Regions from separate parts of the Micromonospora sp. NPDC048839 genome, predicted to be linked through region 1. Evidence: predicted binding sites of a transcription regulator. Region 1 holds the regulator's gene; the other holds the start of a gene.
The links. The regulator HrcA, encoded in region 1, represses chaperone genes, less so after heat shock. The targets are predictions, from matches to a motif close to GGTTNGCACNCTCNNNNNGAGNGTGCNAACC.
Positions count from the first base shown of each region.

Region 1 (4,940 bases):
GTTTATCCGTGCGCACTCCGGCGACGCTGGCGCTGCGCCGAACGGCGCGCGCCGGCTCCAAGCGACGGGTACGGGCGCTGGCCCAGTGTCCAGCGGCGGCCACGTCCGCTGCCGCAGCCCGACAAGATCTTGGAAGATAAGCGCCCCTGGAGGGGCCGTTTCCTTCCAAGATCTCGGTGAAGATCCGGGCGGCGATGGTTACCAGCGGCCGAGGCGGGTGGCGAGCACGCTGAGCGCCGCCACGCCTGCGGTCGAGGTCCGCAGGACCGCCGGCCCGAGCCGGACCGGCCGGCCGCCGGCCTCCCGAAACGCCGTCAGCTCGGCCGGAGCGATGCCACCCTCGGGGCCGACGACCAGGACGATCTCACCGCTGGGCGGCAGTTCGGCGATGCTGAGCCGCTCCTCGGCCTCCTCGTGCAGCACGAACCCGGCGGCCGCACCGGCGATCCGGCGGGCGACGGTGGCGGTGGACTCGTCGGGCGCGCCGGCCACCACGGGCAGCCACGGCCGGCGGGCCTGCTTGGCGGCCTCCCGAGCGGTGGCCACCCACTTCTCCCGCGCCCGTACGCCCCGGTCGCCACGCCACTGGGTGACCGAGCGCGACGCCGCCCAGGGCACGATCTCGTCCACCCCGACCTCGGTCATCGCCTGCACCGCCAGCTCACCCCGGTCGCCCTTGGCGATGCCCTGCACCACCACGATCCGGGGGACCGGCGCGTCCGCGTACCCCCGGGAGGTGATGGCGACCTCCAGGCTGCCCCGGCCGACGGCGGTGACCACGGCGGCGGCCGTGCCACCCCGACCGTCGGCGAGCAGCAACTCCTCGCCGACCCGCAGCCGCTGCACGGTGGCGGCGTGGTGCCCCTCCGGGCCGTCCAGGGTCAACGCGTCACCGGTGGGCAGCGCCTCGACCAGGAACAGCGGCGCGGACACCTCAGGCGTGCCCGTTGAACGCGTCGCGCATCCGGGAGAAGAAGCCGCCCTGCTTGGATAACTCGGCGACCTCCTCACCACGGGTCTTGGCGAAGTCGCGCAGCATCTTCTCCTGGTCGGGGTCGAGCTTGGTCGGGGTCCGCACGTCGAGGTGTACGTAGAGGTCGCCTCGCCCGGTGCCGCGCAGGTGTGGCACGCCCCGGTCGCGCAGTCGCAGCGTGCTGGCCGGTTGGGTGCCGGCCTTGACGTCGACCGTCTCCTCGCTGTCCAGGGTCTTGATGGTCAGGCGGGTGCCGAGCGCCGCGGCGGTCATCGGCACGGTGACCCGGCAGTGCAGGTCGTCGCCCTTGCGGGAGTAGACGTCGTGCGGCCGCTCGTGGATCTCCACGTAGAGGTCACCGGCGGTGCCGCCGCCCGGGCCAACCTCGCCCTGCTGGGCCAGCCGAATCCGCATGCCGTCCTCGACACCGGCCGGGATCTTGACGGTCAGCGAACGGCGGGTGCGCACCCGGCCGTCGCCGGCGCAGGTCGGGCAGGGGTGCGGGATGGTGGTGCCGTAGCCCTGGCACACCGTGCACGGCCGGGCGGAGACCACCTGGCCGAGGAAGGTGCGCTGCACCGACTGCACCTCGCCCCGGCCGGCGCACGCCTCGCAGGTCGCCAGGTGCGTGCCGGCGGCCGTGCCGGCGCCGGAGCAGGTGGTGCAGAGCACGGCGGTGTCGACGGTGATCGGGGCCTCGACGCCGAACGCCGTCTCGTGCAGGTCCAGTTCGAGGCGCAGGATCGCGTCGGCGCCCGGCCGGGTCCGCGGACGGGGGCCACGCGCCCCACCGGCCGCGCCACCGAAGAACGCATCCATGATGTCCTGGAAACCGACGAACGGACCGGCACCACCGGGGCCACCCGGGCCGCCGGCGCCACCGCCGCCCGGTGCGAGGGGGTCGCCACCCAGGTCGACGATCTGCCGCTTCCGGTCGTCCGAGAGGACCTCGTACGCGGCGTTGATGTCCTTGAACTTCTCCTGAGCCTCCGGGTCCGGATTGACGTCCGGGTGGAACTGGCGCGCCAACTTGCGGTAGGCGCGCTTGATCTCGTCATCGGAGGCTTCCCGGCTCACACCGAGAATGCCGTAGTAGTCCCTGGCCACTGCGTTCCGTGTCCTCATGTTCGTCTCGCGTTGTGCCGGTCGGCGGCCGCAGCCGGCCGCATCGGCCCTGACCAATCAGTTCTGGGCCAGCAACTCGCCCACGTAGCGTGCCACGGCGCGCACCGTGGCGATATTGCCGGGGTAGTCCATCCGGGTGGGACCCAGCACCCCCAGACCGCCGACGATCGTGGCGCCCGGGCCGTACCCGGTGCTGACCACCGAGGCGGCCCGCAGGTTGTCGAACTCGTTCTCGTCGCCGATCAGCACCCGGGTCGTGCTCGGCTCGGTCTCACCGATGAGCTTGAGGAGCACGACCTCCTCCTCCAGCGCCTCCAGGATCGGCCGTAGCGAACCCTGGAAGTCGAGCAGGCCGCCCCGGGTGAGGTTGGCGGTGCCGGCCAGCGCGATGCGTTCCTCGTGCCGCTCGACGAGCGTCTCCAGGAGCACCGTGGAGAGCGTGGTCATCGCCGGACGCAGCTCGGACGGCACCTCCTCGACGAGCGCCTGCACCAACGGCGGCGTGTCGGACAGCCGCGCGCCGGCGAGCTTCTCGTTGACCAGCCGGCGCAGATCGGTGACGGTGTCGGCGGGGACCGGCCCGGGCAGCTCCACCAGCCGCTGCTCCACGCGCCCGGTGTCGGCGATCATGACGAGCATCAGCCGGGTGGTGGAGATCGGCACCAGCTCCAGGTGCCGCACCGAGGAGCGGGCCAGGCTCGGGTACTGCACGACGGCCACCTGCCGGGTCAGCTGGGCGAGCAGCCGCACTGTGCGGTGCACCACGTCGTCGAGGTCGACCGCGCCGACCAGGAAGCGTTCGATGGCCCGACGTTCGGCCGGGCTGAGCGGCTTGACCCGGGACAACCTGTCGACGAAGAGTCGGTAGCCGCGGTCGGTGGGCACCCGACCGGCACTTGTGTGCGGCTGCCGGATGTAGCCCTCCTCCTCCAGCACGGCCATGTCGTTGCGGACTGTGGCCGGGGAGACCCCGAGCTGGTGCCGCTCGACCAGCGCCTTGCTGCCGACGGGCTCCTGGGTGGAGACGTAGTCCTCGACGATCGCGCGGAGCACAGCGAGTTTCCGGTCGTCGAGACCCATCCTCCGCACCTCCTGTCGCACGTCGGCCGCCAGCACCGTGGCCCCGGTCGGGCCGCCCTGGCACTCGACTGTAACGAGTGCCAGTCTACGTCGGCGTACCCGCCAGCGCGATGATCAACGGCCGCCCACTGGTGCGGCGTTGCCACGGACCCCTACCGTGACACCCATGACTGAACCTCCTCGCCCTCCCGGCGCGGGTGACCCCGGCAACTACCCGCCGGAGCCGACCTCTCCCAGCTCGTACCCGTCGGCCGAGCCACCCACCGCACCACTGTCCGGGGCGCCTGGCCCGGGCGGCTATCCCCCGGCCGGTGGCTATCCGCCGCCCACCGGTGACCAACCGCCGTCGGGCGGCTACCCTCCGGCGGGGGGCTATCCGCCGGCCGGTGGCTACCCGCCGCCCGGTGGCTACCCCGCTGGCGGATATCCGACCGGCGGCGCCTACGGCGGCCCCGGTGGCGGTTTCGCCAGTAACGAGGACAAGACCTGGGCGCTCGTCGCGCACTTCGGCGGTGCCGCCGGGATGATCCTCAGCGGCGGGGTGCTGGGCTGGATCGGCCCGCTGGTGGCGCTGCTGGCCCGCGGCAACCAGTCCCCGACGGTGCGGGCGCACGCCGCGGCGGCGCTCAACTTCCAGCTCATCTGGTCGGTCGTCGGCCTGATCGGCTGGGTGCTGTCCTGCATCCTGATCGGCTTCATCGGGGTCGGGGCGGCCATCATCCTCGGCGCCGTGTTCGGCATCATCGCTGGCATCAAGGCCAACGAGGGCCAGCTCTACCGCTACCCGCTCTCGGCCAGCTTCATCAAGTGACCCGCTCCGGCCGCTCCCCCGGCCGGTCGGTGCCCCGCTGCCCCGGTCCGGGGCGGCGGGGCTGGCTCAGGGCAGCAGGTCGCGTACGACCGCGTCGGCGAGCAGCCGCCCGCGCAGGGTGAGCACCGCCCGGCCGGCCGCGTACTCGTCGGCGGCCAGCAGGCCGCCGGCCAGCGCCCGCTCGGCGCCGGCCCGCCCGGTGGCGTCGAGCACCGCCAGCGGCAGGCCGCTGGCGAGCCGCAGCCGGAGCATCACGTCCTCCATGTGCGCCTCGTCGGCCGTGAGCACCTCCCGGGCCAGGCCGGGAGACGCGCCCGCGGCCAGCCGCTGGGCGTACGCCGTGGGGTGTTTGACGTTCCACCAGCGCACCCCGCCGACGTGGCTGTGCGCCCCCGGCCCCAGCCCCCACCAGTCCGCGCCGGTCCAGTAGAGCAGGTTGTGCCGGCACCGGGCGTCGTCGGTGCGCGCCCAGTTGGAGACCTCGTACCAGGAGAGCCCGGCCGCGTCGAGCGCGGCCTCCGCAGCCAGGTAGCGGTCCGCGGCCACGTCGTCACTGGGGTACGCCAGCTCGCCGCGCCGCATCCGGGCGGCGAGCCGGGTGCCGTCCTCGACGATCAGGGCGTACGCGCTGACGTGGTCCACCCCGGCGGCCACGACCTGCTCCAGCGAGGCGGCGAAGTCCTCGGGCCGCTCCCCCGGGGTCCCGTAGATCAGGTCCAGGTTGACGTGCTCGAACCCGGCGTCGCGGGCCTCCAGGGCGGCGGCGGTGGCCCGGCCGGCGCTGTGTTTGCGGTCCAGGATCGCCAGCACCCCCGGGGAGGCGGACTGCATGCCCAGCGAGATCCGGGTGTAGCCGGCGGACCGCAGCAGCTTCAACGACTCCGGGGTCACCGACTCCGGGTTGGCCTCGGTGGTCACCTCGACGTCGGCGGCCAGCCCCCAGGTGCGGTC
Region 1 is NZ_JBEZGL010000026.1:32,757-37,696, forward strand. Features, by position in the region: gene AB0C25_RS32725 (16S rRNA (uracil(1498)-N(3))-methyltransferase) at 199-933, opposite strand; gene dnaJ (molecular chaperone DnaJ) at 935-2,080, opposite strand; gene hrcA (heat-inducible transcriptional repressor HrcA) at 2,156-3,178, opposite strand; gene AB0C25_RS32740 (DUF4870 domain-containing protein) at 3,345-3,989, shown strand; gene hemW (radical SAM family heme chaperone HemW) at 4,056-4,940, opposite strand, start outside.

Region 2 (4,940 bases), on a different contig from region 1:
AGCGCCACCAGATCCGCCGCGGCCAGTTCGAGTTGCAGACCGCGCCGACCAGCCGAGACGTAGATCGTCGGAAGGTCCAACGCGGACTCGTCGAGCACGGTGGGCAGTCGCTTGCGCTGCCCGAGCGGGCTGATCCCACCGCGTACGTAGCCGGTGGCCCGCTCGGCGACCGTCCGGTCGGCAAGCGCCGCCCGCTTGCCGCCGACCGCCGCCGCGAGCGCCTTGAGATCCAACTCGCCGGTGACCGGAACGACCGCCACGGTGAGCGCGCCGTCGACCTCGGTCACCAACGACTTGAAGACCCGCTCCGGTGCCACGCCCAGCGCCGCCGCCACCAGCGCGCCGTAGTTCGGGGCGTCCGGCGACACCCGGTACGGGTGGGTGCGATGCGCGACCCCGCGCTTGACCAACAGTGCCGTCGCCGGCGTGCCCTGTCCCGCCACACCGGCGAGGCTAGTCCACCGGCCGACCGATCAGCACGGTCGGCGCCCCGGCGACCCGGGTGAGCACCAGGCTCGCCGCAACGTCGCCGGTCAGCCGCAGATCCCGCCGAAGCTGCTCCGGGGTGAGCGCCGAACCCCGCTTGAGGATCTCCACCCGACCCACCCGGCGCTCGCGCAGCAGTGCCCGCAGCCGCTTGAGCGAGAACGGCAGCACGTCGGTGATCTCCAGGCAGCGCGCGTACGGGGTGCGGGTCGGGCGGTCGGCGTAGAGGTAGGCGATGCTCGGGTCGCCGAGGGTGGCATCCAGTTCGTCGGCCAGTTCGGCGACGAGGTGCGCGCGGACCACCGCCGGGTCCGGGTCGTACAGGAAGCGCCGGGGCGGCCCGACCGGCGCCTCGTCGGCACCCGAGCCGATCAGCTGGTGGCGGCGAGCCTCGACGCCCTGCTGCCGGTAGAGCGTGGCGCGGCGGGGCACCTCCGCCAGCTCACCGCACCAGAGCGCGGCCTCGACCAGGTCGCCGTCCACGCCGACCCACTCCGCCTCCGCGCCGGCCGGGATGAGCGCGTGGTCCAGCCCCGGCGCCACCTTGACCACGGTGCGCGGCACCCGCTCGGCCAGCCCGGTCACGAAATCCCAGGGTGGCGAGTAGGCGCGCGGGTCGAAGATCCGTCGTCCAGTGCCGCTGGTGCGGCGGGCCGGATCGCAGAAGACCCCGTCGACGCGGGAGACGTCGAACGCGGTGGCGTCACCGCACTCGACGGTGAACAACTCGTCCAGCCCGGCCGCCGCGGCGTTCGCGGCGGCCATCGCGGCGGTCACCGGGTCGGCCTCCACGCCGTACACCCTGATGCCGGCGCGGGCGGCGGCCAGCGCGTCCGCGCCGAGGCCGCAGCCCAGGTCGGCCAGGGTGCGGACGCCGGCCGCGTGCAGCCGGGCGGCCCGACGATCGGCGACCACCCGGCGGGTGGCCTGCTCCAGCCCGGGGCGGGTGAGGAACATCCCGGCGGCGGCCGGACCGAACTTGCCGACCGCCCGGTGACGCAACTCGGCCTGGGTGAGCGCCGCCGCGGCCAGCGTCGGCGGCACTCCGGCCGCGCGCAGGGCCGACGCCGCGGCCAGCGGATCACCGCCGGCCAGCCCGGCCGCCGCCGTGAGCGCGGCCGACCCCTCGGGGGTACGCAGCGCCGCCAGCTGATCGAGATCCACCCGGTCATTGTCCGGGTGGACCCGGAAATCCGGGCTGGCGGGGCGCGACTCGCTGGCACTCTCCTTGACGGAGTGCTAGCCACGGAATAACCTGCGATTAGCACTCTCACCCTGAGGGTGCCAGCTTCCGGGTCTCGCGACCCGGGTGCGCACGCCAGGCGGACCGGCACCCGCGACGACGGCCCCGCCCGGTGGCATGAGGCAGATTGACGCTGGTTGGCCCCGCCGACCAGCAACGAAACCAGTACCCCAGGAGGGTATGCCCGTGACTACCGCGACCAAGGTTGCGATCAAGCCGCTCGAGGACCGCATCGTGGTCCAGGCGAACGAGGCTGAGACCACCACGGCGTCGGGCATCGTGATCCCCGACACCGCCAAGGAGAAGCCGCAGGAGGGCACTGTCCTCGCTGTGGGCCCGGGGCGCGTCGACGACAACGGCAACCGGGTTCCGGTTGACGTGCAGGTCGGCGACACCGTCCTCTACTCGAAGTACGGCGGCACCGAGGTCAAGTACGCCGGCGAGGAGTACCTGGTGCTCTCCGCCCGCGACGTCCTCGCGGTCATCGAGAAGTAAGCAACCGATCAGTGCCATTGCCCCGGTCCGGCTCGCCGGGCCGGGGCAATGGCGCTTCGAAGGGACATTTATGGCGAAGATCCTGAGCTTCTCGGACGACGCCCGGCACCTGCTGGAGCACGGTGTCAACGCCCTCGCGGACACGGTCAAGGTCACCCTCGGCCCGCGCGGGCGCAACGTCGTCCTGGACAAGAAATTCGGTGCGCCGACGATCACCAACGATGGTGTGACCATCGCCAAGGAGATCGAGCTCACCAACCCGTACGAGAACCTTGGCGCGCAGCTGGTCAAGGAGGTGGCGACCAAGACCAACGACGTCGCCGGCGACGGCACCACCACCGCGACCGTGCTCGCCCAGGCGATGGTTCGCGAGGGCCTGCGCAACGTGACCGCCGGGACCAACCCGGCCGGCCTCAAGCGGGGCATCGACGCGGCGGCCACCAAGGTCTCCGAGGCGCTGCTCGGCCGTGCCGCCGAGGTCACCAGCAAGGAGTCGATCGCGAACGTGGCGACGATCTCCGCGCAGGACGCCACGATCGGTGACCTGATCGCCGAGGCGATGGAGCGGGTCGGCCGCGACGGTGTCATCACCGTCGAGGAAGGCTCCATGCTCACGACCGAGCTGGACGTGACCGAGGGTCTCCAGTTCGACAAGGGCTTCATCTCGCCGAACTTCGTCACCGACCTGGAGAGCCAGGAGTCCGTCCTCGAGGACGCGTACATCCTGGTCACCACCCAGAAGATCTCGGCGATCGAGGAACTGCTGCCGCTGCTGGAGAAGGTCCTGCAGAACAGCAAGCCCCTGCTGATCATCGCCGAGGACGTGGACGGCCAGGCGCTCTCCACCCTGGTGGTCAACTCGCTGCGCAAGACCCTCAAGGTCTGCGCGGTCAAGGCCCCGGGCTTCGGTGACCGGCGCAAGGCGATGCTCCAGGACATCGCGATCTCCACGGGCGCCGAGCTGGTCGCCCCGGAGCTGGGCTACAAGATCGACCAGGTCGGCCTGGAGGTGCTCGGCACCGCCCGGCGCGTCGTGGTCGACAAGGAGAACACCACGATCGTCGACGGCGGTGGCCAGAAGGCCGACGTCGCCGACCGGGTCTCCCAGATCCGCAAGGAGATCGAGGCCTCCGACTCCGACTGGGACCGGGAGAAGCTGGCCGAGCGGCTGGCCAAGCTCTCCGGTGGCATCGCCGTCATCAAGGCTGGCGCCGCCACCGAGGTCGAGATGAAGGAGCGCAAGCACCGCATCGAGGACGCCATCGCGGCGACCAAGGCTGCGGTCGAGGAGGGCACTGTGCCCGGCGGCGGCGCCGCCCTGGTGCAGATCCGCTCGGTCCTCGACGACGACCTGGGCTTCACCGGTGACGAGAAGGTCGGCGTCTCGGTCGTGCGCAAGGCGCTCGTCGAGCCGCTGCGCTGGATCGCCCAGAACGCCGGTCACGACGGTTACGTCGTGACGCAGAAGGTCGCCGACCTGGACTGGGGCAACGGCCTCGACGCCGCCAAGGGCGAGTACGTCGACCTGGTCAAGGCCGGCATCATCGACCCGGTGAAGGTGACCCGCAACGCGGTCACCAACGCCGCCTCGATCGCCGGTCTGCTGCTCACCACGGAGAGCCTCGTGGTGGAGAAGCCGGAGCAGGCCGAGCCGGCCGCCGGCGGCGGCCACGGCCACGGTCACGGCCACCAGCACGGCCCGGGCTTCTGACCCGGTAGCGACACCTGTCGCGGGGCGCACCGTCGTACGACGGTGCGCCCCGTTCGTCTGCTCAGGTCATTACCGAACGCTGACGTTGTTGGCTACCGGGCAGGATGATCACGCACACTGGGCCGATGAGCACCACGTCGCGGCGGTACGCCGCGCTGGCCGGAGTAACCGCCGCCGCAGTCGCGATCGGAATCGCCGAACCGGTGGCAGTGCTGACCGGCCCCCGGTCGGCGCCCCTGGTCGCGGTCGGCGGGGTGGTCGTCGACGCTGTTCCCGAGTCGCTGAAGCAACTCGCCATCGACCTCTTCGGCACCGCCGACAAGATCGCACTGCTGGTCGGCACCGGCCTGCTGCTCGCAGCGTTCGCCGCACTGTTCGGCATGCTGGCGATCCGGCGACTGGCATTCGGACTTGCCGGCATCGCCGCGTTCGGTGTCATCGGCGTGGCCGCCGCCGTGACCCGCTCCGGTGCCGACGCGGCCGACGCGCTGCCGTCGCTTGTCGGTGCCGGGCTCGGCGCCCTGGTGCTCTGGCTGTTCATCGCCGGCCCGTTCGAGCTGGACCCCTGGCCCTGGTCACCACCCACACCGACCGTGCCGTCCGCTGCGCCGGTATCGCCTGCTGCGCCGGTATCGCCCGCCGCCCCGGTGTCGCCTGGTGGTTCGCCGGTTGGTCCGGTGACGCCCGCCGCCCCGGTGCCTCCGGGCGGGCAATCCGTAGCGGCGAACGAGCCGGTCGGGCCTGCCGACGTGGACCCGGACTCGCGGCGACGGTTCCTCGCCGGGAGTGGGGCGCTGCTCGGCACGGCCGTGGTGGCCGGTCTCGGTGGGCGCTGGCTTGCCGGCCGGCGCGGAGTGTCCGCCGCCCGGGAGGCGATCCGACTGCCCGCGCCCGTGGCCCCCGCACCGGCCGTGCCGGCCGGCGCGGACCTCGCACTGACACAACTCGCGCCGTACGTCACCTCGAACTTCGAGTTCTACCGGATCGACACCGCGCTGGTGGTGC
Region 2 is NZ_JBEZGL010000032.1:37,253-42,192, forward strand. Features, by position in the region: gene ybaK (Cys-tRNA(Pro) deacylase) at 1-443, opposite strand, end outside; gene AB0C25_RS35180 (methyltransferase domain-containing protein) at 454-1,650, opposite strand; gene groES (co-chaperone GroES) at 1,910-2,224, shown strand; gene groL (chaperonin GroEL) at 2,295-3,935, shown strand; gene AB0C25_RS35195 (molybdopterin-dependent oxidoreductase) at 4,061-4,940, shown strand, end outside.
Region 2: groES (co-chaperone GroES) is a predicted target of HrcA. The motif match lies at 1,746-1,776, and genes of this name have one in related genera.